Regions from separate parts of the Xylanibacillus composti genome, predicted to be linked through region 1. Evidence: a T-box and tRNA genes for the amino acid it is inferred to sense, from the RefSeq annotation. Region 1 holds a T-box; the other holds one or more tRNA genes.
What was found. A T-box is a leader RNA that pairs with one kind of tRNA and senses whether it is charged. The one in region 1 lies ahead of leuS (leucine--tRNA ligase), so its partner is inferred to be a tRNA-Leu.
Positions count from the first base shown of each region.

Region 2: it has a tRNA-Leu gene. The T-box ahead of leuS (leucine--tRNA ligase) is inferred to sense a tRNA for this amino acid. The anticodon was not compared.

Region 1 covers NZ_BOVK01000032.1:35,379-50,299, reverse strand. The annotation lists gene XYCOK13_RS12695 (DUF58 domain-containing protein) at 1-86, shown strand, start outside; gene XYCOK13_RS12690 (transglutaminase TgpA family protein) at 83-2,308, shown strand; gene XYCOK13_RS12685 (YqeG family HAD IIIA-type phosphatase) at 2,448-2,975, shown strand; gene yqeH (ribosome biogenesis GTPase YqeH) at 2,972-4,099, shown strand; gene aroE (shikimate dehydrogenase) at 4,117-4,989, shown strand; gene yhbY (ribosome assembly RNA-binding protein YhbY) at 5,000-5,299, shown strand; gene XYCOK13_RS12665 (nicotinate-nucleotide adenylyltransferase) at 5,296-5,889, shown strand; gene yqeK (bis(5'-nucleosyl)-tetraphosphatase (symmetrical) YqeK) at 5,879-6,484, shown strand; gene rsfS (ribosome silencing factor) at 6,481-6,825, shown strand; gene XYCOK13_RS12650 (CvfB family protein) at 6,822-7,724, shown strand; gene XYCOK13_RS12645 (class I SAM-dependent DNA methyltransferase) at 7,727-8,491, shown strand; T-box leader at 8,555-8,795, shown strand; gene leuS (leucine--tRNA ligase) at 9,069-11,513, shown strand; gene comER (late competence protein ComER) at 11,674-12,507, opposite strand; gene XYCOK13_RS12630 (ComEA family DNA-binding protein) at 12,591-13,100, shown strand; gene XYCOK13_RS12625 (patatin-like phospholipase family protein) at 13,132-13,977, opposite strand; gene XYCOK13_RS12620 (homocysteine synthase) at 14,129-14,921, shown strand, end outside.
Region 2 covers NZ_BOVK01000042.1:1,013-15,933, reverse strand. The annotation lists gene XYCOK13_RS15100 (glucose-6-phosphate isomerase) at 1-216, opposite strand, end outside; gene XYCOK13_RS15095 (NAD(P)-binding domain-containing protein) at 380-1,711, shown strand; gene ppnP (pyrimidine/purine nucleoside phosphorylase) at 2,333-2,644, opposite strand; gene tkt (transketolase) at 2,713-4,731, opposite strand; gene purU (formyltetrahydrofolate deformylase) at 4,932-5,825, opposite strand; gene XYCOK13_RS15075 (deoxyribonuclease IV) at 5,841-6,956, opposite strand; gene XYCOK13_RS15070 (DUF2621 domain-containing protein) at 7,086-7,514, shown strand; gene XYCOK13_RS15065 (TIGR00266 family protein) at 7,600-8,382, opposite strand; tRNA gene XYCOK13_RS15060 (tRNA-Leu) at 8,690-8,772, opposite strand; gene XYCOK13_RS15055 (RNA polymerase sigma factor) at 9,029-9,595, shown strand; gene XYCOK13_RS15050 (hypothetical protein) at 9,576-10,760, shown strand; gene hrpB (ATP-dependent helicase HrpB) at 10,872-13,406, opposite strand; gene XYCOK13_RS15040 (hypothetical protein) at 13,507-13,794, opposite strand; gene XYCOK13_RS15035 (hypothetical protein) at 13,950-14,900, shown strand.

The DNA of each region.
Region 1 (14,921 bases):
GCGTGCTGCGCGAGCGCGGTTTTGTCAGCTATCCGTTCGCCCAGCTGAAGGAACTCTCGCAGATGCTGGGGGGGCGGCACTCATGATCAAAGCCAGGTTGAAAGCATTGCTGAGCAAGATAGGACAAAGCTGGATGGCCGCTTGGTCTGATCGGTTGGCTTCGGCCGCGTGGGCGGCAATTGTGCTTCAATTTGCTTTTTGGCTGGGACACGAATCTTATAATGGATATACCTGGTACGCCGAAACGAGGACGGTTGTATTCACATCGCTGATCCTTTGCGGCCTTGCAGAGGCTCTGCTTCCTATGCGAAAAACAATACGGGTCCTTGTGCAGCTTGGAGTAATCTTGTGGGTACATGGACATGTGCTTCAATACGAACCATTCTGGGAGGAGGGACGCTCTTTTGGCGGCAATTTGCTGCAGAATGTTCAGCCGTTCCTGCCTTATTTGTGGTATGCGCTGGCGTTTTGGTGCGCTTATCAATTTGTTCTGGCCTGGGCCAAGTCCAAGATCAGAGTAATCGGCTTGGTGTTGGCAGCTATCCTGGTAATGGCTGTAGCGGACAGTACCGGCAAGATTTATTTATGGCAAGAAACGGCCATCATTGTCTGCAGCGGACTGGTTCTTGCCATACTGTCCCATTATAATGATTTCCGCAAGCGCCATCCGCAAGCCTGGAAGTACCTTGAAGACTACCCCGGTACGATCATATGGCCTGCGGTAATCGTGATCGCTGCAACAGTAGGCGCCGGCACTGCGGCGCCGGAGGCGCGTCCGCTGCTGACTGACCCTTATACAGCCTGGCAAAACTGGAAGGGGAATGATGTATCCAGGATCGGACAGAAACCGTTGAGCAGTTCCAGCGCAACGCAGTCCACAGCGAATGCCTCTTCCGGCTACGGCAGGGATGATCGTGAGCTGGGCGGAGGCTTTGATTACGATCACAGCGAAGTCATGAGCGTCGTGACTGATCGAAGAAGCTACTGGCGGGGGGAAAGTAAGTCCACGTATACAGGGGAAGGCTGGGAAGCCGTATTGACAGAAGCTGTTCCGATCCGCCTGCAGACGCCGATCGCAACCCCAGCAATGGGCGACTATGTGGAAGTCAGGCAGACGGTGACCGTCTTGTCCGAGCATGCTTATCCGGTGTTGTTCGGAGCGATGCAACCGGCTGTCATTGAACAGGTCAATGGGGATTCCGAAGGTCCGACGCCCGATCTGGCGTGGTCGGCTGAAAATGCGGCCTTGCTGTATCGGGGCGACGATGACGAATATCCAAAAACGTATACGCTCGTTTCCCATGTGCCGGTGATCGATGCTGAGGCACTGCGAAACGCGGAGCCCCGAACTTCGAGCATGAACCAGTACACGGCATTGCCGGATACAGTGCCGGAACGGGTCAAGGCGCTTGCCGAGGAGATCGCGGCGGAAGCGAATAATGACTACGACCGCGCCAAAGCGGTGGAAACCTATTTGCGTGAGACGTTCCCTTATACGAATCAGCCTGATATCGGCAAAGGGAGCAGTCCGGATTTCGTAGACCGCTTCCTCTTTGAGATTCAGGAAGGCTATTGCGATTATTATTCCACGGCAATGGCCGTGATGCTGCGTACCCTGGATATACCGACACGCTGGGTAAAGGGATACACGTCCGGATCGAACCGTCTTGAGATTTACGGGTTCGAGGACGCAATCAATCGCTTTTCGGATCCGAATGGCGCGGGCGATTACATGGTGCGGAACTCCGATGCCCATTCTTGGGTAGAAGTATATTTTGAAGGACACGGCTGGATACCGTTCGAGCCTACGGCCAGCTTCTTTATGCCGATAGCCGAATCGGTGGAAGAAACATCTCCGGCATTCGAGCTGCCCGAAGTGGAAACAGGCGGAGTCGAGGAGAGCGAAGCGCCGGCAGGGGATAATCGTTCGGCGATTGGCATTGCGGCTGGCGCCGTTATCCTTGCAGGCTTGCTGCTCTACGTATTATTTAAGAAAGGCATGCTCACCTCTGCAGGCAGCTACTTGCTGCGGCCTATACGGAAGAAGCCCAGAGGACACGATGAGCAGGTGATCCTTACATTCGAAGCCCTGCTTAAATTCGCCCGCAAGCGCGGATATACCCGCCATGATTCGGAGACGGCTAGGGAATCGATTGAAAGGTGGATCGCGAATAACCGCGGTCTCGAGCCTGAATTGACCGCGGTGCTGCAGCTATTTGAAGAGGCCAAGTACAGCGGGGTCGCCGTGAAGGAGCAGGATGCGGAGCGCATAGCCGAGCTTTTGGAACACCTGAAAAAGGCGATGTAGCCGCACAGTGTTCATCCACCCGTCTGCGGCCGGGGAACAACCTTGTTGTCCCGGCAGCAGCGGGTTTTTGTTTTTTGCAACAAAATGGTGGGATGTGGTATAGTTTGTTCCATGAAAACACTTCTGAGGTGAACGGATATTGCTGAATAAGCTTGTACCGAAGGAAATGGTCGAATCCATCTATCAGATTGATCTGGACCGGCTATGGCTGCAGGGGAAACGTGGAATTATAACGGATTTGGACAATACATTAGTGGGCGCCGAGGACCCGCTGGCTACGCCTGAACTGGTTGCTTGGCTAAAGAGTATTCGCGAGCGCGGCTGGAAAGTGGCGATTGTCTCCAACAATAACCGGACGCGTGTTTCTGCGTTTGCGGAGCCGCTGAATGTGCCGTTCCTGCACAGCGCCCGCAAGCCGTCTGCCAGAGCGTTCGTTCAGGCAATGCAGGCGCTGCAAACGGACACGGCTGAGACGGTCGTAGTCGGGGACCAAATGCTGACTGATGTATTGGGCGGCAACCGGCTGGGCATGCATACGGTTCTGGTGAAGCCTGTATCGCTTGCGGGCGAGGGCATCTTTACAAGGTTCAATCGCAGACTGGAGAAGATCGCCGTGTCGCGGCTGAAAAAGCAGGGCCATCATATGTTCAAGGAGGAGAAGCGATGACAGCGGCAGACATAAATAACGACAGCAAGCGCTGCTTTGGCTGCGGCGCCGCATTGCAAAGCGGGGACACTGCGAAGCCCGGCTTTGTTCCTGCTTCGGCCTTGAAAGCGGAAACAGCGATTTGCAAGCGCTGCTTTCGCATCCGTCATTACAATGAAATCTCGACCGTTACGGTAGACCAGAACGCTTTTGTACAACTGCTGTCCTCCATAGCGGATACAGACAGCCTGGTTGTAGCAATCGCAGATATTTTTGATTTTGAAGGCAGCTTAATCTCCGGGCTTCACCGCTTTATCGGCCGCAATCCGGTGCTGCTGGTCGCTAACAAGATGGATTTGCTGCCGAAGGGATTGAACTGGAACCGGATATTGAATTGGGTGCAGCAGCAGGCGAAAGCGCAAGGATTGAAGGTGGAAGGTGTCGCGCTGTGCAGCGCCAAGCGGAATGTGGGCTTTGAGCGTGTAGTCGAGCGCATCGACCAGCTGCGAAAAGGACGGGATGTTTATGTAGTCGGCGCAACCAATGTCGGCAAATCCACATTGATCAATCGGCTCATTCGCGATTACAGCGACATGGATGCAGAGCTTACGACCTCGCCTATTCCGGGCACGACACTCGATGCGGTCCGGATTCCGCTGGAGGACGGCAAAGCTGTAATCGATACGCCGGGCATTGTGTATCCGCACAGGCTTACCGAAGTCGTGCCGAAGCGAGTTCTGAGCAAGTTAATGCCGGATAAGCCGGTGAAGCCTCTCGTTTATCAGCTGCAGGAGAAGCAGACGTTGTTCTTCGGCGCTTTGGCCAGATTCGATTTTGTTCAGGGCGAACCGCAATCGTTCACCTGTTATGTTTCGAACAGCATCAAGGTGCATCGAACGAAGCTGGAAAAGGCGGATGCCCTGTATGCCGAACACAAAGGCGGCTTGTTATCTCCGCCGGATTCGGAAGAATGGAACGAGCTGCCTCCTCTCGCAAGGCATCGTCTGTTCATACCGAAGGGGAAAAAAGCGGATGTCTATGTGTCTGGATTGGGATGGATAGCGGTAAACGGAGAAAGCGGAGCGGAATTGTCCCTTCATCTTCCGGAAGGGGTTAAGTACGCGGTTCGCGACCGATTGATATAGAGACAGGGAGGAGTTTCATGTTGAGCGGACTAGAGGGGCTTGGGAATGCTCGGCTTAATAGCGATACGGTCATCTATGGTGTGCTTGGCCATCCGGTTCGGCAGTCCAAATCGCCCATTATGCTGAACCGCGCTTTCCAGACAGCGGGAGTCCATGCGGCTTATGCGGCATTTGACGTAGCTCCCGAACGGATTGGCGACGCATTGGCAGGCATTCGTTCATTGGGATTCGGCGGAGCGAATGTCACCATTCCGCACAAGGTTGCCGTGATGGGCCACCTGGACGAGATCGATGAGGCTGCGCGCGTGATCGGCGCTGTCAATACGATTGTGAACAAGAATGGCAGATTAATCGGGTATAATACGGATGGCATCGGTTACGTACGCTCCCTGAAGCAAGAGACGGGCGTTTCCTTAAAGAGCAAGCGCATATTGGTGCTTGGCGCAGGGGGAGCGGCCAGAGGAGTCGTATATGCGCTGCTAAGGGAGCACCCGGCTTCTGTAGCGATTGCCAATCGAACAGAACAAAAAGCCTTGGAGCTGGCAGCGGCTCTTAAGGATTACGGGACGGTTGACAGCGTTCCCTGGTCAAGCTGCAGGCAATTTTCTTACGATCTAATCATCAACACTACGCCGATCGGCATGCACCCGAATGAGGATGAATGGCCGGCAGATCCTGCTTGTTGGCCGGATGCGGAAGTGTTCAGCGATCTTATTTACAACCCGCTGGAAACCCGGTTTCTGCAGGAAGCCAAGCGGCTTGGCCGCACGATCCACGGGGGGCTCGGGATGTTCGTGTATCAAGGTGCGTATGCATTCGAATATTGGACAGGTATGACAGCTCCTGTTGCGGAGATGCGGAGCGCGGTATTGCAGTCCTTTGAAAAGTGAGGTGAAATCATTGCTGACAGGGAAACAAAAGCGCTATCTTCGCGCACTCGCCCATCATTTGGACCCGATCTTCCAGGTAGGCAAGGGAGGCGTCAATGACCATTTAATCCGCCATGTGCAAGAAGCGATAGAAAAGCGGGAATTGATGAAGATCAGCGTGCTGCCGAACTGCATGGAAGAGCGCCATGAGGTAGCGGCCGAAATTGCGGAGAAAGCTGGCGCAGAGCTGGTGCAGGTCATAGGCAAGGTCATTGTGCTGTACAAAGAATCCAAAGATCACAAGCAGATCGATCTGGTGGGCATGCCATGAGAATCGGAATCCTTGGCGGCAGCTTCGATCCTGTACACCTCGGTCATCTCATCGCTGCTGAAAGGGCGAGGGAAGAGCTGAGACTGGATGAAGTGTGGCTGATGCCGGCCTTCGTTCCGCCGCATAAGCGCCAAGCCGGCGATGCCGCGCCGGCAGCCGACCGCTTGGCCATGCTGGAAAGGGCAATCGCCCCTTATGCCGGAATCCGTGTGACGGATATAGAAATAAAGCGCGGCGGCATTTCGTATACGGCCGACACGATGAAGACATTGACGGAATTGTATCCCGAACATCAGTTCAGCTTTATTATCGGTGCGGATATGGTACAAATACTGCCGGCTTGGCAACGAATCAACGAACTGATCCGTTATGTGCGATTTGCGGCGCTGGATCGCCCCGGCTTTCCGGCAGTAAGCCAAATCGCGCTCCCCAAGGATCTTGCGTCGCAGATCGATTGGGTGGAGATGCCGGCGATCGATCTGTCGTCAACCTATGTTCGATCATTGTGCAAAAAAGGGCGGTCTGTCCGTTTCCTCGTGCCGGATTCGGTCTATGATTATATAAAGGAGCGTAGATTGTATGAAGCCTGATTTGCAAGCCGTCATGGAGAGCGTACGGGCCCAGATGCCGGAAAAGCGGTGGCAGCATACAATCGGCGTGCGGGACACGGCGATCAGACTCTCCCTGCAATACGGAGCCGATCCGGTGCAAGCAGAGTGGGCGGCTGTCCTGCATGATGTTGCAAAATATTGGCCTGTTGAAAAGCAGCGCCAAACGCTTGTCGACGCTGGGGAGCAGGAACCATGGCTGCAGTATGACAAGCCGCTTTGGCACGCTCCCGCAGGAGCCATAGTAGCTGAGCGACAATACAGCGTGACGGACAGCATGATCCTGGACGCGATTCGTTACCATACATCAGGCCGGCCTGGAATGACTTTGCTGGACAAGGTGGTCTGCCTGGCCGATTACATGGAGCCCGGCAGAGCCTTTCCGGGTGTTGACCGAATTCGGGAATTGGCCGAAAGGAGTCTGGAGGCTGCGCTGATAGCCGGCTTCGAAGGAACGATCGGCCAGTTGATCGAGCAAGGCGCACCCATCTTCCCGATGACCGTACTTGCGCGCAACAGCTTGTTGGAGGAACTGGATGCAGCCCGGCAAGAAAAAAAGGAGGAAGGACATTCATGACGCAATCCGCACAGTTGATGCAAACTATTATGAAAGCCATTGAAGAGAAGAAGGGGCATGACCCGGTAGCGCTTGATCTGCAGGGTCTTTCGACGATTGCCGATTACTTTGTCATATGTCACGGCAACTCGGATATTCAAGTGCAGTCGATCACGACGGAAGTGAAGCAGCAGGCGGAAAAAGCGGGATGGCGCATGCGGGGCATGGAAGGGTTCGACACCGGCAGATGGGTGCTCATGGATTTCGGAGATGTGATTGTGCACATCTTTCATCGGGAGGACCGCCAATTTTACAATATTGAACGCCTCTGGTCGGATGCCCGCACCGTGGAAACGGTATGAGACTCCGGGCAGGCATGAAGGCGAGTATGATTGTTGCCAGGGAAGTGCCGCCTATCGGGTACTTCCTGACTTTGCCCGATGTGCCGGACGTGCTGCTGCACTACAGTGAAGCACTCGGCGAGGTGAAGACAGGCGAGCGGGTTGAAGTGTTCCTGTTCCACGACAGCGAAGACCGATTGGCCGCAACGATGCGTCAGCCTTACATCGAGGAGGGCAAGGTATCGCGGCTGCAGGTCGCGGACATACACCCTCGCCTTGGCTGCTTTCTTGATATGGGATTGAGCCGGCATTTGCTCTTGCCTGTCAGGGAGCTTCCCGAGCTCAGGGAGTTGTGGCCCCAGGTAGGCGATCACGTATTCATTGTGCCGTCACATGACAAGCAGGGCAGGCTGCTGGCCAAGGCGGCGGGGGAGGAAGAACTGGCGCCCCTCATGTTGCGCGCTCCCGAAGACTGGAAGAATCGAACGTTGAAAGCAACGGTGTATAAGCCTTTGCAGATTGGAGATTTCGCGGTGGTGGATGCCGGCGTGCTGGGCTTCGGCGCGTTCGGATTCGTCCATGAGTCGGAACGGACAAGGAAGCTTCGCATGGGGGAAGAGGCGGAATTTCGCGTGATTTTTGTGCGCGATGACGGCCGTGTGAACTTGTCCATGCGTCCCCTTAAACAGGAAAGCCGCAGTGAAGATGCCGAGAAGCTGCTCGCCGTACTGCGGGAGCGGCCGAACGGAGCGATGCCTTATTCAGACGAAACCCCCGCAGATATTATCCAGAAGCGCTTCGGGATCAGCAAATCAGCGTTCAAGCGTGCGCTTGGAAAACTGCTGAAAGACGGTATTGTGATCCAGGAAGGAAGCTGGACTAAGCTGAAGCACCATGCGCCAGCTGAGCGGGAGGAATAGCTATGGCCTACAATCAATTCGCTTATGTATACGACCGTTTGATGGCAGAAATGCCGTACGACCAGTGGGTCGGTTATGCTGAGGCGATGTGGGAGCTGCTTGGCAAGCCGGTGCGAATTGCCGACATTGGCTGCGGAACGGGCAACATTACGATCCCGCTGGCATTGAAAGGCTATGAACTGACGGGCTTAGATCTGTCGAAGGAAATGCTGCAGGTGGCTGCAGGGAAATGGGAGGCAACCGCCCGCCAACAGCCGTTCGGCGTCACCGGCACTTGCGAGTGGCAGCAGCAAGACGCCCGGAACTGGCGGCTGCCCGAGCCAACGGATGCAGTCATTTCGTTTTGCGACTGCCTGAACTACTTGCTGGAGCCGGAGGAGTTGAAGCAGGCGTTTCATTGCGCTTATGAGGCATTAAAGCCGGGCGGCACCTTTCTGTTCGATCTGCACCACCCCAGACAGCTGCAGGCGTATGCGGAGGAGCAGCCCTTTATCTGGAATGAGCCGGACTTGGCCTATTTATGGGCTTGCCTGTTCGATGAAGAGCGCTGTCAGGTGGAGCATCAGCTGACGATCTTCCGCCGTTGTGAAGGGGACGTACGCTATGAACGGATCGATGAGATCCACCGGCAGCGAACCTATGAGCCGGAGGTTGTGGTTGATCTGCTGCGCGACGCAGGTTTCGGCGAAGTGCTGGTCCATGCTGATTTCACGATGGAAGCGCCGGAGGAGCACGCGCAGCGAGTCTTTTACACAGCGGTCAAATGATCTTGGAGCCCGTATCTTGACAGCGGGAATGGAAGTTTTTTATAATCGGTTACATATGAATGTCGAAAGGCAAAGAAGAGGAGTAGTAGCTTCGGATATGCTGTTCAGAGAGCCGGCGTCGGGTGCAAGCCGGTCAGCAGCCGCGGTGAACTCGCCTCAGAGCCGCACGCACATGCTCTCGGAGGCAAGGGAGCACAGCTTGCCGTTTTGTCCGCGTTAAGGATTTGAGTGGGCTTCCATGACCAGGCAGGTCTAGTAAGCCAACTAGGGTGGTACCACGGGAATGCAACCTCTCGTCCCTAGCGATAGCAGCTAGCGGCGTGAGGTTTTTTTGCATAATGGGCATGCGTCATTCCCGATGTGCAATGTTCGGGACCCCGCGAAAGTAATCGGAATAGGCTTCGGAGATCTGCTTCGCTTTCGCGGGTGGAGAATCGGGCTCTGCGAAAGTAATCGGAATAGGCTTCGGAGGTCTCTTCGCTTTCGTGGGTGTAAGAATCGGGCCCCGCGAAAGTAATCGGAATAAGCTTCGGAAGCGCATCTTCACTTTCGTGGGTAATTAAAGGAGGATAATGCGATGCAAGAGGGGAAAGGACACAGTTATGATCCGCAAACAATAGAACCGAAATGGCAAACGTTTTGGGACGAGCACAAAACATTTCGCGTAGAGGAAGGTACGGACAAGCCGAAGTTCTACGCGCTGGATATGTTTCCGTATCCGTCCGGCGCGGGCTTGCACGTCGGCCATCCCGAAGGGTACACAGCAACAGACATCGTATCCCGTTACAAGCGCATGCGCGGCTACAATGTGCTGCATCCGATGGGATGGGATGCGTTTGGACTTCCGGCAGAGCAGCATGCGCTGGATACCGGCGAGCATCCGCGCGACATTACGGTCAAAAATATCAACAATTTCCGGCGCCAAATCAAGTCGCTGGGCTTCTCCTATGACTGGGACAGGGAAATCAGCACAACGGATCCGGCGTATTATAAGTGGACGCAGTGGATTTTCCTCCAGCTTTACAAGAAAGGCCTTGCGTATGTAGCGGAGGTTCCGGTGAACTGGTGTCCGGCACTCGGCACGGTGCTCGCCAACGAGGAAGTCATAGACGGCAAGAGCGAGCGGGGCGGCCATCCGGTCATTCGCAAGCCGATGCGCCAATGGATCTTGAAAATTACCGAATATGCGGAACGGCTGCTGGAGGACCTCGAGGAACTGGATTGGTCCGAGAGCATCAAGGATATGCAGCGCAACTGGATCGGCAAATCCAAAGGAGCCGAAGTGCGCTTCCCCATTGAGACAGAAGCAGGAGAAGCCGGCGAATTAACGGTATTTACGACCCGGCCGGATACACTGTTCGGCGCCACTTACTGTGTGCTTGCGCCGGAGCATGAGCTTGTGGAGCGCATTACGTCCTCCGGGCAGCGGTCTGCTATTGCAGCCTATCAAGAACAGGCGGCGCGCAAAAGCGATCTGGAGCGGACAGATCTGGCCAAGGATAAAAGCGGTGTGTTTACGGGCGCATATGCAGTCAATCCGGTCAACGGCGCCAAGCTGCCAATCTGGATTGCCGATTACGTGTTGGCAGGCTATGGAACGGGCGCCATTATGGCCGTGCCCGGCCATGACCAGCGGGATTGGGAATTTGCGAAGAAGTTCGAGCTGCCGATCATCGAGGTCATTGAGGGCGGCGATGTGGACAAGGAAGCCTATACAGGAGACGGTCCGCATATTCGTTCCGACTTTCTGGATGGATTGAACAATGAGCAGGCGATTGCCCAAATGATTGAATGGCTGGAGAGCAGCGGCAAAGGAGCGGGCAAGGTTACTTACCGGCTGCGGGACTGGCTGTTCAGCCGCCAGCGGTACTGGGGAGAGCCGATCCCGATCCTTCACCTGGAAGACGGCACGATGAAGCCTGTGCCGGAGGACCAGCTGCCGCTCTTGCTGCCGGAGGTTGACGAGATCAAGCCTTCCGGCACAGGGGAATCGCCTCTGGCCAATGTGACCGAATGGGTGAATACCGTAGATCCCGAGACCGGCCAGCCGGCAAGGAGGGAAACGAATACGATGCCGCAGTGGGCCGGCAGCTGCTGGTACTATTTGCGGTTCATCGATCCGCATAATGATGAGGCGCTGTGTTCGCCGGAGAAGCAGAAGGAATGGCTGCCGGTGGATCTCTACATTGGCGGCGCCGAGCATGCTGTCCTGCACCTGCTTTATGCCCGTTTCTGGCACAAGGTGCTGTATGATCTTGGAGTTGTCTCCACGAAGGAGCCTTTCCACAAGCTCGTCAATCAGGGGATGATCCTTGGCGAGAACATGGAGAAGATGAGCAAATCCCGGGGCAATGTCATTAATCCTGATGAGATTGTTGCTGAGTATGGCGCGGATACGCTGCGCATGTACGAGATGTTCATGGGACCGCTTGAGGCGACCAAGCCGTGGAATGCGAGCGGCGTAGAAGGCACGCATCGCTTCCTAAGCCGCGTGTGGCGGTTGTTCATTGGCGACAATGGCGAAATGAATCCGAAGATCGCGGAAGCGGGCGGTACGGAGGAGTTCAAGCGCGTGTGGCATCGTACCGTGAAGAAAGTTACCGATGATTTCGAGCATCTGCGCTTCAACACTGCTATCAGTCAGCTCATGATTTTTGTTAACGAAGCTTACAAAGCGGAGACGCTGCCGAAACAAGCGATGGAGCATTTCGTGCAGCTGTTGTCTCCTCTTGCGCCGCATATTGCCGAGGAACTGTGGAGCCGCCTGGGCCATCGCGATACGATAACGTATGAGCCGTGGCCGACCTATGACGAGGCAATGACAGTGGACAATGAGGTGGAGATCGTCGTGCAGATTAGCGGCAAAATCGTCGACCGCATCCAAATCCCGAGCGGCATGGAGCAGGAAGAGATGGAGCGTGTCGCGATGGAAGCCGAGAAGGTCAAGGCGGCGCTTGCGGGCAAGACGGTAAGGAAAGTCATTGCGGTAAAAGGCAAGCTGGTGAATATAGTAGCAAATTAATAGGTTGACATTCGTGTACCGAGCATCAACATACAACAGCAGTCAGGCATTCCGTGAAGCGAACAATACGGTGCCCGACTGCTGTTTTTTTTGTCCGGCCGAGAAGCTGGGGTTTGCTGCCGTCCGCTCTCAAGCGGACAGGGGAGACTGGCAGCCGGGGCTAATCGACACGCGTAGAAAAAAACATCGTTTCCACCTTTTCGATGTCTTCCCTGTACTTTTTATGCGTTGTTTGGATAAGCCTGTCGAACATGCCATGCAGCTCTTGATCCATCAGGCGGATGCCCTCGGCTGTTATGCCCCCCGGAACGGAAACCCGTTCGCGCAGCGCATCCGGCGTAAACTTCCCCGATGTAAGGAGCTTGCCGGTGCCGAGCGTCATTTCAGACGCCAGCCGCTCGGCATCGATTTTGGGAATGCCGGTTTCAGCGACGGCCGCATGGATGAACTGCTGGATGAAGAAGGCCAAAAAAGCCGGCCCGCAGCTCGACAGGTCTGACGCGACGCGCGTGTAGTCCTCTTCGATTTCAATGGGCTCGCTCATATGCCGGAACAGACGTTCCAGGAGCTCTCGGTCGGCACTTCCGATTCTGCTTCCGTATACGCAGAGGGTAGCTCCGCTGCATACATAGTTGGTGATGCTTGGAACAACCTTGGCGATTTTGCAGGGAAGCAGTTCTTCCAGGTGCCGGACGAGAACCGGGCTGGTAATGGATACGAGGATGTGGGAAGGCTGGACGATTGCCCCAATTTCATCGATGACAGGCTTGTACTCGCCCGGCTTGACGCACAAAAACACAATCTCGCTTTCCGCGATCACCTCTGCATTTGATTTCGCCGCACACAAGCCCGGATACATCTCAGACAGCCGTTCGGCCTTCCAGTGCGAGCGATTGCTGGCAGTAATGTTCTCGGGAAGCAAGGCGCCGGAACGAAGGAATGATTCAATAAGTATGCTCCCCATGCTTCCTGTTCCTATAAATCCCACATTCATATGAAACCCTCCTACGCGCAAAAATTGCAGTCTACCTCATCTATATGCGGCGCAGCCAATAATATACAAGAAAGGAGAAGCGCATGTCGGAAAAAAGAAAGCAAACAGGCTGGCTTTCCATGAAGAGAGGGTCAGCCACGCTTAAGGGGAAAAGCATAAGCGGCAAGGTCGATGTCCGCATCGAGGTGCGCCAATGGCTGCTGTGGGCCCTATTGGCGACGGCTGTCGTGATTATGTGGATTTGGATTATTGTTGATCAATCGGCAAGCCCGGTGCAGCTTGGGGATGCCGCTGACGGGCAAGTGGAGAGGGCGCTCGGCGAACAGACAGGGGAAGGGAGTCCCGAGGATAGCGGAGGAGCCGATCCCGGCCCTGCAACGAGTGAGGAGCCTTCCCCTTTCCCCGTTCGGATTAACCGGGCCGGCATTGAAGAACTGCAGCAGCTGCCGGGCATCGGACCGGCCAAAGCGCATGCGATTGTGCAGCATCGCATGCTGCATGGATTGTTCGAATCCAAGGAAGAGCTGCAGGAGGTCAAGGGCATCGGTCCCAAGACACTGGAGAACTTGCGGGATCTGATCGCAGTCGATTAGAGCGGCCGCGTGTCCAGATGTGGCAGAGCGATCAAGCGAGCCAGGCATTCAGCTCGGCAAACCGTCGCTTCGCCGCTTCATACCCTTCCTGGTAAAGGGCCGTCAGTTTGCGCTTGTCCTTCTCCATACGTCCCACCTTGCGGGCATATTCCGGACGAAATACGAACGCGGTGCCGTCCTTCTCCATTGCAGAAATGCGGTCCAGCGTGTCGTTGTAATGCTTATGCCTCCTCTCCATTGTCTCTACCAATCGCGGGTATTGCCGAAATAAGCGCTTGTTCAACCACGACATGCGGGAGGGGGTTTTGCGGTAGCCTGCCTCGCGGGTAAGAACAATGATATGCCTCTCGTTGCCGTCCTGTTCTGATTTCGCTACGGGAATCGGCTCGGATATGCCGCCATCCAGATAAGGGACGCGGTCGATCTCCACGATTGGCGAGATGATCGGAAGGCTGCTGGATGCTCTGACGACACGGAGCACGTCATCTGATTCATTTTTATGGAAGAAGCGGGCTTGCCCGGTCCGGCAATCAGTGGTGCCGATCCAAAACTGCTGGTCAGGGGAGTGAAAGGTCTTGTAGTCAAGAGGAACGAGCACATTCGGGAGTTCGCCGAAGACGAAGTCCATACCGAAGAGGCTGCGCTCGCGAAACCAGTTGCCGATCCCGATATAGCGTGGATCATCAATATAGCCGATTGTAATTTTTTCGTTGCGTCCTCGCTGACGGGACACATAGGAGGCGCCGATGGAGGCGCCGGCAGATACGCCGGTCACATGCGGAATATGAAATTCCTGCTCTAAGAAATATTCCAGCACGCCTGCCGTGTAGACACCGCGCATGCCGCCGCCCTCCAATACCAAGCCTGTTCTATTCATGAAGTATCGCTCCTCCGGCTTTAATAGGTTCGAACTCTTACAATCGTTGTAAGAGCGTAAAGGATTCTACCTTTTATTCTACAGGAAATTATGAGAAAATAAACGACAAGAAGTGGACAAGTTTATTATAAGAAGAGAGGAAGATGCTGAGATGGCAGAAGAACGCAAGCTGTCCTTAGAAACTTTGGCGGTACATGCCGGACAGGAAATTGATCCGACGACGATGTCCAGGGCGGTGCCGATATACCAAACAACCTCATACGGCTTCCGCGATTCCGAGCACGCTGCAAATCTGTTCGCCTTGAAGGAATTCGGCAACATCTATTCCCGTATCATGAACCCGACGAATGATGTGTTTGAACAGCGTATCGCGGCATTGGAGGGAGGCGCTGCCGCGCTGGCAACCTCATCGGGACAGGCCGCAATTACATACGCCATCCTGAACATTGCCGGTGCGGGCGATGAGATCGTATCCGCTTCCAGTTTGTATGGCGGCACTTATAATCTGTTCTACATCACATTGCCGAAGCTGGGCATCAACGTCAAGTTTGTGGATCCAACCGATCCGGAAAATTTCCGCAAGGCAATTACTCCGAAGACGAAAGCGATCTATGCAGAATCGGTAGGCAATCCGCGCGGCGACATTCTCGACATCGAGGCAGTGGCCCAAATTGCCCACGAGAACGGGCTCCCGCTTATTGTGGACAATACGCTGCCGAGCCCATACCTGCTCCGTCCGATTGAGCACGGCGCCGACATTGTGGTCCATTCCGCTACCAAATTTATTGGCGGTCACGGCACGTCGATCGGCGGCGTAATCGTAGACGGGGGCAAGTTCGACTGGAAAGCCAGCGGCAAGTTCCCCGGACTGACTGAACCGGATCCAAGCTACAACGGCGTGGTCTATACAGACGCAGTTGGCCCAATCGCTTACGTTATCAAGG
Region 2 (14,921 bases), on a different contig from region 1:
GTTGGATTGAATCGTCTTGGCAGCTTGCTGGATTCTGGCAAACTCCTCTTTGTCGTATGCTGTGGGCAGATCGATCCATCCCAAATAATCATTGCCTGCTCCCGTCTTCTGGTGCAGTTGTTCATGCGCGAGCCTGATCGGCTCAGCGAGATATTCCACCTCATGCTTGCCTGCAAAATCCAGTGCCGAAGTGAAATCAAATTGCAGCTTGGACATGGTTGACTCCTCCATTTTCCTACCGAATTTTTCTACATTATAGCATACTGGAACCTAGTCGCTAAAGCAACCATTCTTCCATAATTCCCCGTTCGGCAGCCTTCGTCTGCTTTCATCCCCTGCCGAACACGTGCTAAGATATGATCAAAAGGAGTTGATTCGCATGAAAACCGTTGGATTTATAGGATTAGGCACGATGGGCATGCCCATGGCAGCCAACCTGCTTAGGAATGGCGTATCTCTGACCGTCTATAGCCGCAGCAGGAACAAGGTCCGCGAGCTTGTGGAGCTCGGTGCGGAAGCCGCCTCCAGTCCAGCCGACACCGTACGGGATTCGGAGGCGGTCTTCACCATGCTGACGGATGACCAAGCCGTGGAAGAGGTGTATTTCGGACCGAACGGCATCATGCATGCCCTGCGGCCAGGCATTGCACTTGTTGACGCCAGTACGGTTTCTCCTTCTTTGTCTGAACGGATCTTTCGCGAATGCGCCCTGCACCTGGTCGATTTTTTGGATGCGCCTGTAACCGGCAGCCGCCCCGCCGCTGAAAGCGCACAGCTGACCTTTCTTGTCGGCGGCAAGGCAGAAGTTCTGGACAGTCATCGCGACTTGCTGCTCGCCATGGGTCGTCAGGCTATCCATATGGGACCTGCCGGGTCCGGCTCCAAAGCCAAGCTGGCGGTCAATATGGTGCTCGGCATCCAAATGACCGGATTGGCGGAAGGTTTAGCGACCGCTGTGAAATCAGGCATAGCTCCCGGAGCGTTCCTGGAGGCGATTGCCAGCGGCGGTGCTGCCAGCCGCACTGCAGAGATGAAGGGAGAGCGCATCCTGAAGCGGGATTTCAGCCAGCAATTTGCGTTGGCGCTCATGCTCAAGGATCTGAAGCTGGCCTCCCGGCATGCCAGCAACCTCCAAGTGCCTGCCCCGATGCTGAACGCGGCCAAGAACATCATGCAGATGGCCAACAACCATGGCTGGGGGCAGCAGGACCTGTCTGCAGTCGTGAAGCTGTACGAGGAGTGGATCGAACAGACAGTCACGCCGCCTGCCGAACAGCCCGGCGCAGCCCTTGACGGCGCGACTTCTCCAGCAGAACATAGTGCGCAGCCTACGAATTCCGCAATGAGCACAGCCAGACAAGAACGCCGCAGAAGCGCACGCGTGCCGATGAATATCGATCTGAAGCTGTCTGTGTACCAATGGGAGCAGGAAGGCGCCTTCTCCGGGCAAACGGTGGAGGGGAAATTGACGGACTTGTCCGAAAATGGGCTGCAGGTTGCCACGGCTCATCCGCTTTCGCGCGATATGTTCGTCGTGATCCACTTCCGCCAGGAGGCCGAGCTGCCGCCGATGACGGCCCGAATCATCCGGGTAGAGGCACACGGTGACGTCTATCATTACGGGTGCATGCTGTCCGGCTTGCCGCCAGTGATCAAGCGTCGTCTTGAATTCTACATAGAGAAAAAGCTGAGCGAATCTGCCGGCTCATGATATCCGGCTTGCATGCCGATGGCACTGTTCATCTTCCTGTTGCGGCTGTACACTTCGTTTTCCGAGCGCTAGTTAGTCATGCCGGGATACGTCCACCAATTGTCAAGCCGCCGACAATGCTGAAAGCATATGCAATAACGGACATCCTTCCCGCTAAGCTGAAGTATCGTTATAGCAACGCAGCAATTGCGGGAAAAATTGGTCCTACTCGCAAGATTTCCACCGATTCAGCCGCTTCAGCATTGCCATAAGACCCATATTTCCCGCTATATCGCGACTGAATGGGCGAATGCCAGATATAAACCCAGTTTTTCCCGTTATTGCGTGCGACTGAATGGGAATGCCAGATATAACTGACTATCTTGCCAAGGCCAATGAGGGAATGATACCACGCGCTATGATGCGATGGAATAAGAATGAACGTGGTATTGTCCAAGTTTAGGGGATCAGACCGCTCTGTTTCATTAAAGAGCCTTTCATGTCCGGAATGATCAGATCGAACGGTCTGAGCCAAAAAGGCCCTGTGCACACGAAAAAATGCCAAGGCCAAGACCGCCAAAAAAAAAACCGCAAGGCCGAATCGGTCCCCCGATGGCCTTGCGGTTTTCGTTAGCATATGGTTCAAGCATAGGAACAGCAATAGTCGGTCACGGTACGAATGTCCAGCTTGAAGGTTGTCCCTGCCGGAACCGTGAATTCGCCTGCGCCATCAATCTCCAGCCACTCGGTCGCATCCGGCAGCAGCACCCGGAGCTGGCCGGATACGATCTCCATCACTTCTTGCGTATCCGTCGAAAATTCATATTGTCCGGGCAGCATAATGCCCAGGGTCTTGCGGCTTCCGTCCTGAAATTGAACGACCCGGCTGCTCACCTTGCCGTCATAATAAATGTTGGCGGCCTTCAGCACGGTCACCTGCTCAAATTTGTCCATGTTCACCGTTCCTCTGCTTATCCAAGATTACGCTATGGATCGCTTAATGATTTATACTTTGTCGAGACTTACAGCAGCTCCTTGACCTTGGCGACAACATTGTCAACATGGAAGCCGTATTCCTTGATGACGATGCCCCCTGGAGCCGATGCGCCGAAGCGATCGATGCCTAGTACCGCGCCGCCGTCGCCCACGTAGCGTTCCCAGCCAAGCGGATACGCCATTTCGATAGCCAGACGCGCCTTCACATCAGGCAGGATGACCGAATCCTTGTAGCTTTGCGGCTGCTTCTCGAAGTTTTCCCAGCTTGGCAGGCTGATGACGCGAGTGCCGATGCCTTGGGCTTCCAGCGCCTTCTGCGCTTCCACCGCAAGCTGAACCTCTGAACCGGTAGCGAGCAGCTGTACCTGCGGCTTGCCGTTCTTGGCATCGCTCAGCACATAAGCGCCGCGCTCCATGCCTTCCTTCGCCAGCTCTGCTGTGCCTTCCAAATTCGGCAGGCCTTGGCGTGTCAACACCAGCGCAACCGGACCTGAAGTATTGGCTACCGCATAACGCCATGCTTGGGACGTTTCGTTCGCATCGGCAGGGCGAATGACCGTGAGATCCGGAATAATCCGCAGCGCCGGCAGCTGTTCAATCGGCTCATGAGTCGGTCCGTCTTCCCCTACGCCGATGCTGTCATGCGTGAACACATACGTCACTGGCAGCTTCATCAGGGCAGCCAGACGAATCGCCGGGCGAAGATAGTCGGAGAACACGAAGAATGTTCCCGCATAAGGACGAACGCCTCCATGCAGCATCATGCCATTAATGGCTGCGCCCATTGCAAATTCACGCACCCCGAAGTATACATTGCGACCCGCATAATTTTCCGGATGGAATACCGGGATGCCCTTCAAATGCGTATTCGTCGAAGATTCCAAATCCGCCGAGCCCCCGATAATCGTCGGCACCTTCGCAGCAATGGCGTTCAACGCCGCACCGGACGCCGCACGGGTAGCCAGTGCCTTGTCCTCAGGCTTGTACACCGGCAGCTCGCTGTCCCAACCGTCCGGCAGCTCCATACGGAGCGCTTGCTCAAACTGGGCGGCAAGCTCCGGATACGCCTGACGATAAGCCTCGAAGCGGCTCTGCCAATCGGCATGGGCTTGGATGCCGCGCTGCTTCACCTCAGCGAAATGCGCACGCACCTCGTCCGGCACATAGAAATCGGGCTCAGCCGGCCATCCATAATACTCCTTGGTCAACGCCACTTCTTCCTTGCCGAGCGGGGAACCGTGCGGACCTGCATGGCCTCCTTTGCCGCCCTTGTTCGGGCTGCCATAGCCGATAACCGTCTTCACTTCAATCAGTGTCGGACGGCTGGTATCCTTCTGTCCTTCCGTGATAGCCGCATGAATCGCTGCCAGATCATTGCCGTCCTCTACGCGCAGTACTTGCCAGCCGTGTCCTTCGAAGCGCTTCTGCACGCTTTCCGAGTAGGAAAGGTTCAATTCGCCGTCGAGCGAAATGTCATTGGAATCATATAGCACGATCAGCTTGCCCAGCTTCATGTGACCGGCCATCGAAGCCGCCTCGCTGGAGATGCCTTCCATCAAGTCGCCGTCGCCGCAGATCGCATACGTATAGTGATTGATGATTTCATGGCCGTCTTTATTGTACACGGCTGCCAAATGGGCTTCCGCCATCGCCATGCCAACCGCCATCGCCACCCCTTGTCCGAGTGGGCCCGTCGTTGCGTCTACCCCTGCGGTATGTCCATATTCCGGATGTCCCGGTGTCTTGCTGCCCCACTGGCGGAAATTCTTGATGTCATCCATGGACAGGTCGAATCCGCACAGATGCAGCAGGCTGTACAACAGCATGGAGCCATGCCCAGCCGAAAGCACGAAGCGGTCACGATCGATCCAGTCCGGCTGATCCGGGTTGAACTTCATCAGCTTGCTCCAAAGCTCGTATGCCATCGGAGCTGCCCCCATCGGCATGCCGGGATGGCCGGAGTTTGCCTTTTCGACCGCATCGATCGAAAGAGTCCGAATCGTATTGACCGCCAATTGGTCAATGGTTTTAACAGCGCTGCTCATTAGATAGTCCTCCCTTATTCCTTTCAAAATACTTTTCCTATTGTACCATTATGAACTAAAGGTTTCCACGCACAAAATAAACAACTCTAACGAAAAGAAGCCTCATTCCTCTAGCAAGCCTGCTGCGCCATTCGCCCATACAGTAAAAAACGGGGCGGGCTTCGACACGGAAGCCTCCCCGTTCTTCAAGGTTCTTGCCTTTATACAAAGACAACCGTCCGATTCTGGTAAACCAGTATGCGGTCCTCCACATGCCAGGATACCGCTCTTGCGAGGACGATCCGCTCAATATGGCGGCCAATGCGCTTCAAATCGTCGACATTGTCGCGATGGCTGACGCGCTGCACATCCTGCTCGATAATCGGCCCGCCATCCAGCTCCTCGGTTACATAATGCGCGGTCGCTCCGATCAGCTTGACGCCGCGGTCGTATGCTTGAGCGTACGGCTTTCCGCCGACAAATGCCGGGAGGAAGGAATGGTGGATGTTGATCAGCTGGTTCGGGTAGTGCTTCAGAAACTCGGGCGAAATGATCTGCATGTAGCGGGCTAGTATAATGACATCCGCCTGGCCGCGGATCAGCTCGATCTGCTTGGCTTCGGCCTCGGCCTTCGTCTCCGGCGTCACCGGTATGTGGTAGTAAGGAATGCCGAAGGATTCCACCAGCTCGCGCATATCCGGGTGGTTGCTGATCACAAGAGCAATGTCTGCGTACAAGTCGCCTGCCTGCCACTGCCAAAGCAGCTCCAGCAAGCAGTGATCTTCCTTGGATACGAGAATGGCCAGGCGCTTCTTCTTGCTCGCCGGCGAGATGCTCCAGTTCATCGAGAAGCGCTCCGCCACCGGAGCGAAATCATTCTCCAGCTGCGGCAGCCGGGCCGTTAACTGATCCAGATCAAATTCAATGCGGATGAAGAACATGCCGCCTTCCGGATCCATGGTGTACTGATCCGACTGAACAATATTCGCTCCGTGCTCGGATAAAAACTGGGATACAGCCGCAACAATGCCCGGCCGATCCGGACACGAGATCAGCATGCGAGCCCGGTTGACGAGCTGATCCTTCTTGCTGCGATTCGATGCGATCGGTTTCATGACTTCCAAATCCTCCTATTGCAAGCTGCGGGCAAACCACGCCGTCAGCCGCTGGTTCAGTTCTTCTTCGCTCAAGTCGGGAAGCACGCGGTGCTCAACAGCCAAATCATACAAGCGCTCCATCGGCTCGCGAGGGTCCGCCTTGCGCGCCTTGGCATCCGACTTCAGCACATCCCATGTCTCCAGCACGTACGCCCGACGGTCAATTTCCTGCTTGCGGAAGAAGTGCTCCAGCCGCTCCAGGTGCTCCAGAAACTCCGGCCCGAGGCGCTGCTCCTCTTCCCCGAGCAAGAGCGCAATTTCCGCTGCATACATTGGGCGCTGACTCTTGGAGTCCTTGCCGATCCAGGGCGTCTCCAGGATCATCGGCACATGCTTGACGGCATCATGATGAACAATGTGCCGCATGGCATCGAATCCGATCCAGCCGGAGCCGACAGGCGCGTGACGGTCCTTGCCTGCGCCGCGCGGGTTTTTGCTGTCATTCAGGTGAAGGACGGCCAGCCTGTCCAAGCCGATAATGCGGTCAAACTCTTCGATCACGCCGTCGAAATCCTGGACAATGTCATACCCCGCATCGTGAACGTGGCAAGTGTCGAAGCAGACCGTCAAGCGGCTGTTGTCCTCCACCTTGTCCATAATGGCGGCAATCTCCTCGAAGGAACGGCCGATTTCCGTGCCTTTGCCCGCCATCGTCTCTAATGCGATATTCACGCCTGCCTGATCCGTTCCCGCCAACACTTCATTCAGCCCTTCCGCAATGCGCGCAATGCCGTACTCTGCATCCTTGTCAGTGTAAGCCCCGGGATGCAGCACGATGTTCTTGACGCCGATATAGTCGGTTCTGCGAATTTCCTCCTGGAGGAAATCCACAGCCAGCTGAAATGTATTCGATTTATAAGAGCCCAAATTAATAATATACGGGGCATGCACCACAATCTCATCCATGCCATGCTCGGCCATTATCGCCTTGCCCTCTTCAATATATTGGTCCTCGATGGGCTTGCGGCGTGTATTTTGCGGTGCCCCCGTGTAGATCATGAATGTGCTCGACCCGTAGCTCACCGCTTCGTTCACGGCGTTCAACAGACCTTTATCTGAGAAGGAAACGTGCGATCCGATTTTAATCATTAGCCTTCTGCTCCTTGCCTTTAGAATCCAACCTATCCTCCTATTGTACTAAGATTGTCCGAAACGGGCAATGTTCGGTATAATAAGGAGCAGATTCGATTTTTTAGAGATGCTGGAGTGATTACAATCATGCCAACCTGGTTTTCATGGTTTATCGTGTTCTGGGTATTTATCCTCGCCGGATTTATGGCCATTGGCGGATACTTCATGTTCCGCAAATTTCTGAAGGTGCTGCCCATGGCGGACGGCAAGTCCAAGCTTGACTGGCAGAACCACTATGTAGAAGCGAGCCGGCATTTGTGGAACGAAGAGTCCAAGCAATTTCTGGACGAGCTTTGCGAACCGGTTCCGAAGGCGTTCCGCGATATTGCCAAGCATTCGATCGCCGCGCGCATCGGTCAGCTCGCCCTGGAGCGCAAGGTTCCTCAAATTACCCGGGAGCTTTGTCTGGAGGGCTACATCCTGGCCACGCCGAAGCGGGATTACAAAAGCCTGATTACCTTCCTCGAGAAGAAAGGAATCGATTACCAGCCGTATCGGCAATTGCTGAACAAATAAGCAGGAGCTGCCTCCAAGTCGCCGACGACGATTGGAGACAGCTCCTATTGTTTTTCTTGCGGATGCTGTGCTTATAGCGGTTCCGTTAACGATTGTTTCCGTCGAAGAAGCCGCCAAGCAGGCTGCCCTCATTCTTCCTTCCGCCCGGACGCGATGCGGCGATAATACGGTCGGCCATCCTGCTGAACGGCAGCGACTGCAGCCACACCCGACCCGGACCGCGCAGCGTCGCAAAGAACAAGCCCTCGCCTCCGAACAAGGCGGTCTTGATCCCTTTCACAAACTCGATGTCATAGTCTACGCCATGCGTCAATGCAACCAGACAGCCCGTATCTACGCGAATCATCTCTCCCGGTCCCAGCACACGCTCTGTGACTGTGCCGCCGGTATGCAGAAAGGCCAAACCATCGCCCTCGACCTTCTGCATGATGAACCCTTCTCCGCCAAAAAAACCGACGCCAATCCGCTTTTGGAAGGCAATGCCGAGCGAAACCCCTTTGGCGGCACACAAGAACGCATCCTTCTGGCAAATTATACGGCCACTCAAGGTAGTCAGATCCACCGGAATGATCCTGCCCGGATACGGGGAGGCGAAGGCAACCTTTTCCTTATGCCGGCCCTCATTCGTAAATACTGTCATGAACAAGCTCTCACCGGTGAGCAACCGCTTGCCGGCCCCCATCAGCTTGCCCATCAATCCATGTTCGCTTCCGGAGCCGTCGCCAAATATCGTTTCCATGCGAATATCGGATTCCATCATCATCATGCTGCCAGCTTCTGCAATCACGCTTTCGCCCGGATCGAGCGCAATTTCTACATACTGCATTTCCGAGCCGTAAATCTCGTATTCGATTTCATGCGCATTCATGCTCCGCAGCCACTTCCTCTCCCGTTAAAATGACCCGCTTTTTCTGTCATTATACTACAGGTCATGCGCCTAGCGGCAGCGATTTACGCCGCATCAACGGCAAGCCCTGAAATATCCATGAGCCGGTCGCGCCGGCTGAATTCCCATCAGCTGGATATGCCCTGCTTTGCCAGGCGTCCGATGACCGAAATGACCGGCGAACCCTGCCCTCCCCTACCGAGCGCCCGTACACCATTTGCTGAAAAAACAAAAAAGCCGTCTCCAAGTCATCTAGATGACTTCTGAGACAGCTTCTTCTCTGATAGGATGCGGTCGAGAGGACTCGAACCTCCACGGGAAAATCCCACTGCCGCCTGAAGACAGCGCGTCTGCCAGTTCCGCCACGACCGCATATTTGCAATTGTATTTCGTGTCCGTTTCTCAAGGGCACGAGAGTTATTATATAACGGCTGAAAGCAGAAGTAAAGAGGAAAATCGCATGTATTTTTTGGAAAACAACTCACCTCGTTATTCCACCTCTTATCCGCTCTAATGACTGTAAAAGTGATAAAAATATCCCAAATCCGTTCCATCATATGGTATATTAAAGAGACTATGAACGAATTAGGCGCTAGTGTCGTCTAATCCAATAGAGGTGACAGTTTTCGTGGAGACAGAACTCAATAAACCATCAGCCGTTTACGCAGAGCAAGCCTCCTCTTCGAAAGATACACTGCAGGAGTGGATGACGGAATACGGTCAAGATGTTTGGAATTTCGCGTATTGCATGACCCGTAAATGGGAACTTGCTGATGATATAACGCAGGAGGTATTTTTGAAGGCGTATCGCCATATGGACCGCTTTCGCAGGGAAGCCTCGCCCAAGACATGGCTATTGACGATTGCCCGCAACACGGTCAGGGATCATATGAAGTCCGCCTTCATGCGAAGAGTCACATTGGTCGACTGGGTGCAAAATCGCGAGACGCACCCCTCCGCTGAAGACGAGTCCTTCGAACAAATGGCTGTCAGCGATATATGGCGGCAGGTTTTGCAGCTTCCGGTGAAATATAAGGAAGTACTGATCTTATTTGCGCATTATCAATTATCCATGAAGGAAATTGCCCGGCTTCTAGGAACTAGGGAGGGCACCGTGAAATCACGCCTGCATCAGGCCCGCTTAAAAGTTCTGCAGATAAAGGAACGTGATGAAAATGAACAAAAGCGAATTTGACATCCACAAGGAACTGGAGTCCAAGCCGTTCAAGCGCCATGGATTTAACGAAAAGCTGCGCCGCCGAATCGAGGAACGGCTCGATGAGGAACAACAGGAGCGGGGCTCCAGAAGATGGCTCCCGTTCGCCATCGGCCTGTGCGCCGCTGTATTGATGATCTGGCTGGTCAATCCGCCTTTTCCTGACCTCTCCCCCAAGGATGCGGTCCAGACAGCAGGCAGCGCCGACTCTTCGCTTTTTGATATGGAGGAAGAGCTCGCCGCGTCGTCTGTACCGCTGCGTTCCGCCCTGTTAATCGCCTTTCGTCAGGATAATCCTAAGCAGACAGAGGGGAGCCAACCCAGCGCTATGGCGCCAAGCCATTACCGAACTTTACTGATTGCTCCGGACCAAGAACGCTTGTCCGTCGCGGCAGAAGGGGATACCCTCGTTGTGCCTTACGGGCAAAGCTTCTGGACCTTTACCCCGCCCGAGATAGAGAGAGGACCGGTCAAAGTTCCGCTCGTCCTGCGCCCGGTTGCGGATATGCATGCGGAGGACGAAGGTAGGGAATCTCAGCTGCTGGAGAACTTGCGCATCCTCTATGCGGGCAACCGCTATGTCTCGATGGAGCTAACCGGCACCGCCGGCAATACTCCAGGCGAACTGTCGTCATACCGTGTTTATCATTATGCCGATTTGGTGCTGGCAGAAGAGGGCGCGCCCGTCTCCGCAGTGTCGTTGCCTGAGCTTCTGGATCTTGATCCCTCCCTGCAGGACAGTCCGTGGTACATTCAGAGGACCGACGGGCGCTGGGGAGCCGTTGTGATCGGAGACGAAAATACGTCCAATGCGAGCGCGGCATCCACCTGGGAGCTGCCGCAGGAAGTGGTTACCCATGACAGCCTGTCCGTATCCCGGGAGCAAATCCAATCCAGGCAGCCTGACGCACGCGATGCGCTGGAATCCCCTACGGGCGAGCTCGCCGCGATCCTGACCGATTCCAGCCTGTATTTGTATGCCATCCAAGAAGGGGAACTGGACGCCGCGCCTTTGCTGGCTGTCCCGATCCGGGAGGGCGAAGCGATAATTATGGCGCAATGGGCGGTCGATCGCTATGTGCCGACTTGGATCGAGAAGCTCGGCGAGGCGTTAGAGCTGGTGAAGGACAACGAACGGCCCTGAGCCGTTTGGCAGGCATCCGGTCAAGAGCTCCATCGCCTGCGGACTGGCGGGCATCACCGAAGGCAACCGAACGACCGTGCCCATAAAGCCGCCTCCGTCCTTCAAGACCAGTCAAGGTCTGGAGGACGATGGCTTTGCCCGCCTTGTCGGCACCGCCTCCAGCGGATCATCCGGCCAATAATGCTTCGGATACCGGCCCTTCAGATCCTTCCTGACTTCAAAGTAAGCTTCCCGCCAGAAGCTGGCCAGGTCCGTCGTTACCTGAACCGGCCGCTGAGCGGGAGACAGCAGGTGAAGCAGCAGCGGCTGTCGGCCATTCGCAATGCGCGGCGTCTGCGCAAGGCCGAACATCTCCTGCAAGCGTACGGCTAGTACAGGCTGATCCGGATTGCTGTAATCGATGGGAATGCGGGAGCCGCTCGGCACAGTCAGATGTGTTGGAGCCTGCTCCTCTAAAGCAGCACGCTGCGGCCAGCTCAGCATCGCTTCCAGCGCCTGATCCATCGACAGATGATGGAGATCGCCGCGGCTCTTGCGGCCATAGAGATGCGGCAGCAGCCAATGCTGCGCGTCGTCCAGCAGCGCCTCGCCGGATACATCCGGCAAATCCGGCTCGAACCTTCTCAGGAAGACGATCCGCTGCTGCAGCCGGCGCGCGCTTCTGGTCCAAGGCAGCATGTCCAACCCCCCGGCCTGAATGCCAGCCAGCAGGGCTGCGGCCACCTGTTCCGGGTCTGAAGCCTGAATCGGCTGTTCGCGCAGCACCATCGCACCGAGCTTCTGCAGGCGTCTGGCACGCACCGCTTGCGTGTCCATATGCCAGTATACTTCTTCCCCTTCCGTGATCTGGTCGGCAAATAACGTTTCGAGCGCCTTAAGCGAAAGCGGTGCGGCCAGCATGATGCGGCCTTCTGTCCCGGCGTCGTCCAGTTCGGCGACAGCCAGATACGGCTCTGCTCCGAGTGAGTCGCCATCCGGCAATGCCGCTCCCCTGCCATTAGCCATCACGTAGCGCCCGTCCGCCCGGCGCTGGGCCACCCGCTCGGGGAACGCCAGGGCAAGCAGCTCGCCGCAGCGCTCTGGTTCGATTCGCGCTCTCAAGGGCTGGGCTGCGTCTCGCGAGACTGGCTTGTCCGCCTCCGCTTCGGCGCTCCCCATCCGATTAAGCCCGGCAAGCAAACGACCCGCCTCCTTGCGTATGCGCTGCAGCGCACTCTCATCCGCGTGCGAGGCAGTCGCCTGTCCGTTAAGCTCTTCGAGGCGACGCCGCAAATCCACGCCGTTCCGGCTTGATGCGATGTCGCGTTCCCCCAGCAATGCGGCAACCTGACAGGCTTCGGCAGCCAGGCCAAGCGGCTCGGCCCGAAGCATCATGTGCGCAAGCCGGGGATGAACGCCCAGCGCTGCCATATCGCGTCCATGCGCCGTGATGGAGCGATCCGGACGCAGCGCCCCCAGCTGCTCGAGCAGCTCGCAGGCTTGGGCATAGGCGGCCTTCGGGGGAGGGTCCAGCCAAGCCAGCTGCTCCGGCTCCGCCACTCCCCATGCGCTTAATTCCAGCGCCAGGGAAGCCAGGTCGGAGGTGCGGATTTCCGGTTCGCCGCGTTCAGCCAAGGCGCGGTCCTCGGCTTCTGTCCACAGCCGATAGCAAATCCCCGGCGCCAAGCGGCCGGCACGGCCGCGGCGCTGATCGGCAGAGGCGCGGGATACCCTAACGGTATCCAAATGCGTCATCCCCGTTCTTGGGGAAAAGCGCGGCACCCGCATCCATCCCGCATCCACAACGATGCGAATGCCTTCCACCGTCAGGCTCGTTTCCGCGATCGATGTCGCCAGTACGATCTTCCTTCGTCCATGCGGCGACGGCTCCAGGGCGCGCTGCTGTTCCTCCAGAGACAACCCGCCATACAGCGGCACAGGCACCTGGTCGGGCGGCAGCCGCTCAGCCAGCAGACGGGCCGTTCGCCGAATTTCTCGCGCCCCAGGCAGAAAAACAAGCATGTCCCCCTGCTCCTGCGCAAGCGCTATGCTCACCCACCGGACTACATGCTCCTCAAGCCTTCCCTGCAGCGGCTTCTCTGCGTAGCGCGTTGCAACCGGATACATGCTGCCCTCGCTGCGGATGACGAGAGCTTGTCCAAGCAGCTGGGCGACCGGCTCAGCCTCCAGTGTAGCGGACATGACAAGGATGCGCAGGTCTTCCCGCAAAGCAGATTGCGCTTCCAAACATAAGGCAAGCCCGAGATCGGCCTGCAGGCTGCGTTCGTGGAACTCGTCGAACAGTACGGCGCCCGTCTGCTCCAGCGCCGGATCCTGCTGCAGCATCCGCGCCAGAATGCCCTCCGTAATGACCTCAATCCGCGTATTTGCACTTATGCGGCTTTCATGCTTCATCCGGTAGCCGACCGTGCCTCCAACGCGCTCGCCCAACAGGCGGGCCATATATGCCGCAGCGGAGCGGGCCGCTATGCGCCGCGGCTCCAGCATCAAGATTTTCCGCCCGTTCAACCAAGGTTCGTCAAGCAGAGAGAGCGGCACTTGCGTCGTCTTGCCCGCCCCTGGCGCCGCCACCAGCACAGCGCTGTTCCGCTGTGCCAGGCACGCCTTCAACTCGGGCAATACGGTATGGATGGGCAGCGATCTCATAGGCTTCCTCCTTCTGCGTTTCTTGCCTTTCATTCAATCCGATCAAGCCCATCTTGTCAATCCGGCGGCATGCGTTCGCCAATCATTCGGAAGCTGCCCACTAGGGATTGCTCCATTTGCGAATGCTGGCCATATGATTTTGCGCCGCTTCGATATCGCGTTCCAGCCGCAATATCCTATCCACACACAGACGAATATGGATTTCCGGCAGCTCCCGCATCCTTCCGGTGCGGGCATCGAACATGAGCTTGCCCATCTGGCGGAAGTGACGGTCCATCTCCTCCCGCATCGCTTCCGTTTCCGCCCGCAGCCGGTTGGCTTCCGCCACTGCCTTGGCTTTGTTCCCCGCTTCCGTCACTGTTGCTTTCACTTTCCCCGCCCACTTCATTGCGTCCCCTCCTATCCCTATCCCAGAATACGAGGAAGAAGGGGAAGATATGCTTGAAATCCACTGCGGAAAGCTGGAACAGGTTGTCTGATGATAGTCGCCACGTTACACTAGTATTATTCGAATTAACTCCACTTGGCGAGGCGGGTACAAACATGCAACAACATCAGATTTGGCTGGACCCCTATATGGAAGAGCTAGCAGGAATATTCACTGCACTTGAAAAAGCAATAGCCGAATTCCCTTCCCCGTTGAATGAGATAGGCTGGCAATATGCTAAGCAGTTTCACCCCCTGGTGCCAAATAGTAAAAAAAATTATATTTGCTATCTGCTGCCGTTTTGGCTTCAATCCTGGAGCGGAATCTCGACTTCAGAATGCCGCAGGCTGGCGCTCGCCGATGTGTGGGTCATGCTGCATTTTTTTCTACTGGACGATAACATGGACGAAAACCCGGCGGACAAGAAAGCAAGACTTGCGTTGGCCAACCTTTTCGCGTTGGCCTACATGCAGGAGTACAGACAGCTTTTTCATTCCGAATCAACATTCTGGTCAAAAATGGAGGAATATGTAGCCAACTGGGCTGAGGCAGTAGCACAGGAAGACGATGCCGATTTCTTCGTCAGCGCTCCATTGAAGACCGCTTGGAAAGCTGCGCCTGTCAAGCTGGCTGCAGCAGGGGCATTCCTCTTGGGCCAACGGGAAGAACAGTTGGCTTGTGCGGAACAAGCCATAGACCTAGTCTTAGTTACACTTCAGATGTCCGATGATTGGTTAGATTGGCAGGAGGATCTGGCAACGGGCAGCTATAATGGATTATTGTCTCTTGTTCGGCACAGACTCGGATGGCCTCCAGAAGAGGTGCTCAGCGAGTCTACGTGCCGCGCCGCCCTTTACGATTTAAAGCTTTATGAGGAGTTCGCTGACAAAACCAATGAGCAGGAAAAGCAGTTGCAAATGCTTCAGCCTGAGTCTCCCGAACTAATCGCCTTTCACCAATATCTCCTAGAGGGCTTCTCGTCAAGTTCTTCAACTATCTCGGAGGAAGTCCGGCTGCTTTCCTTGGGGGGCTTCTATCATTGGTTGTCGAATTATCGCAATTATTAATAGATTATGTCGAGAAAACAT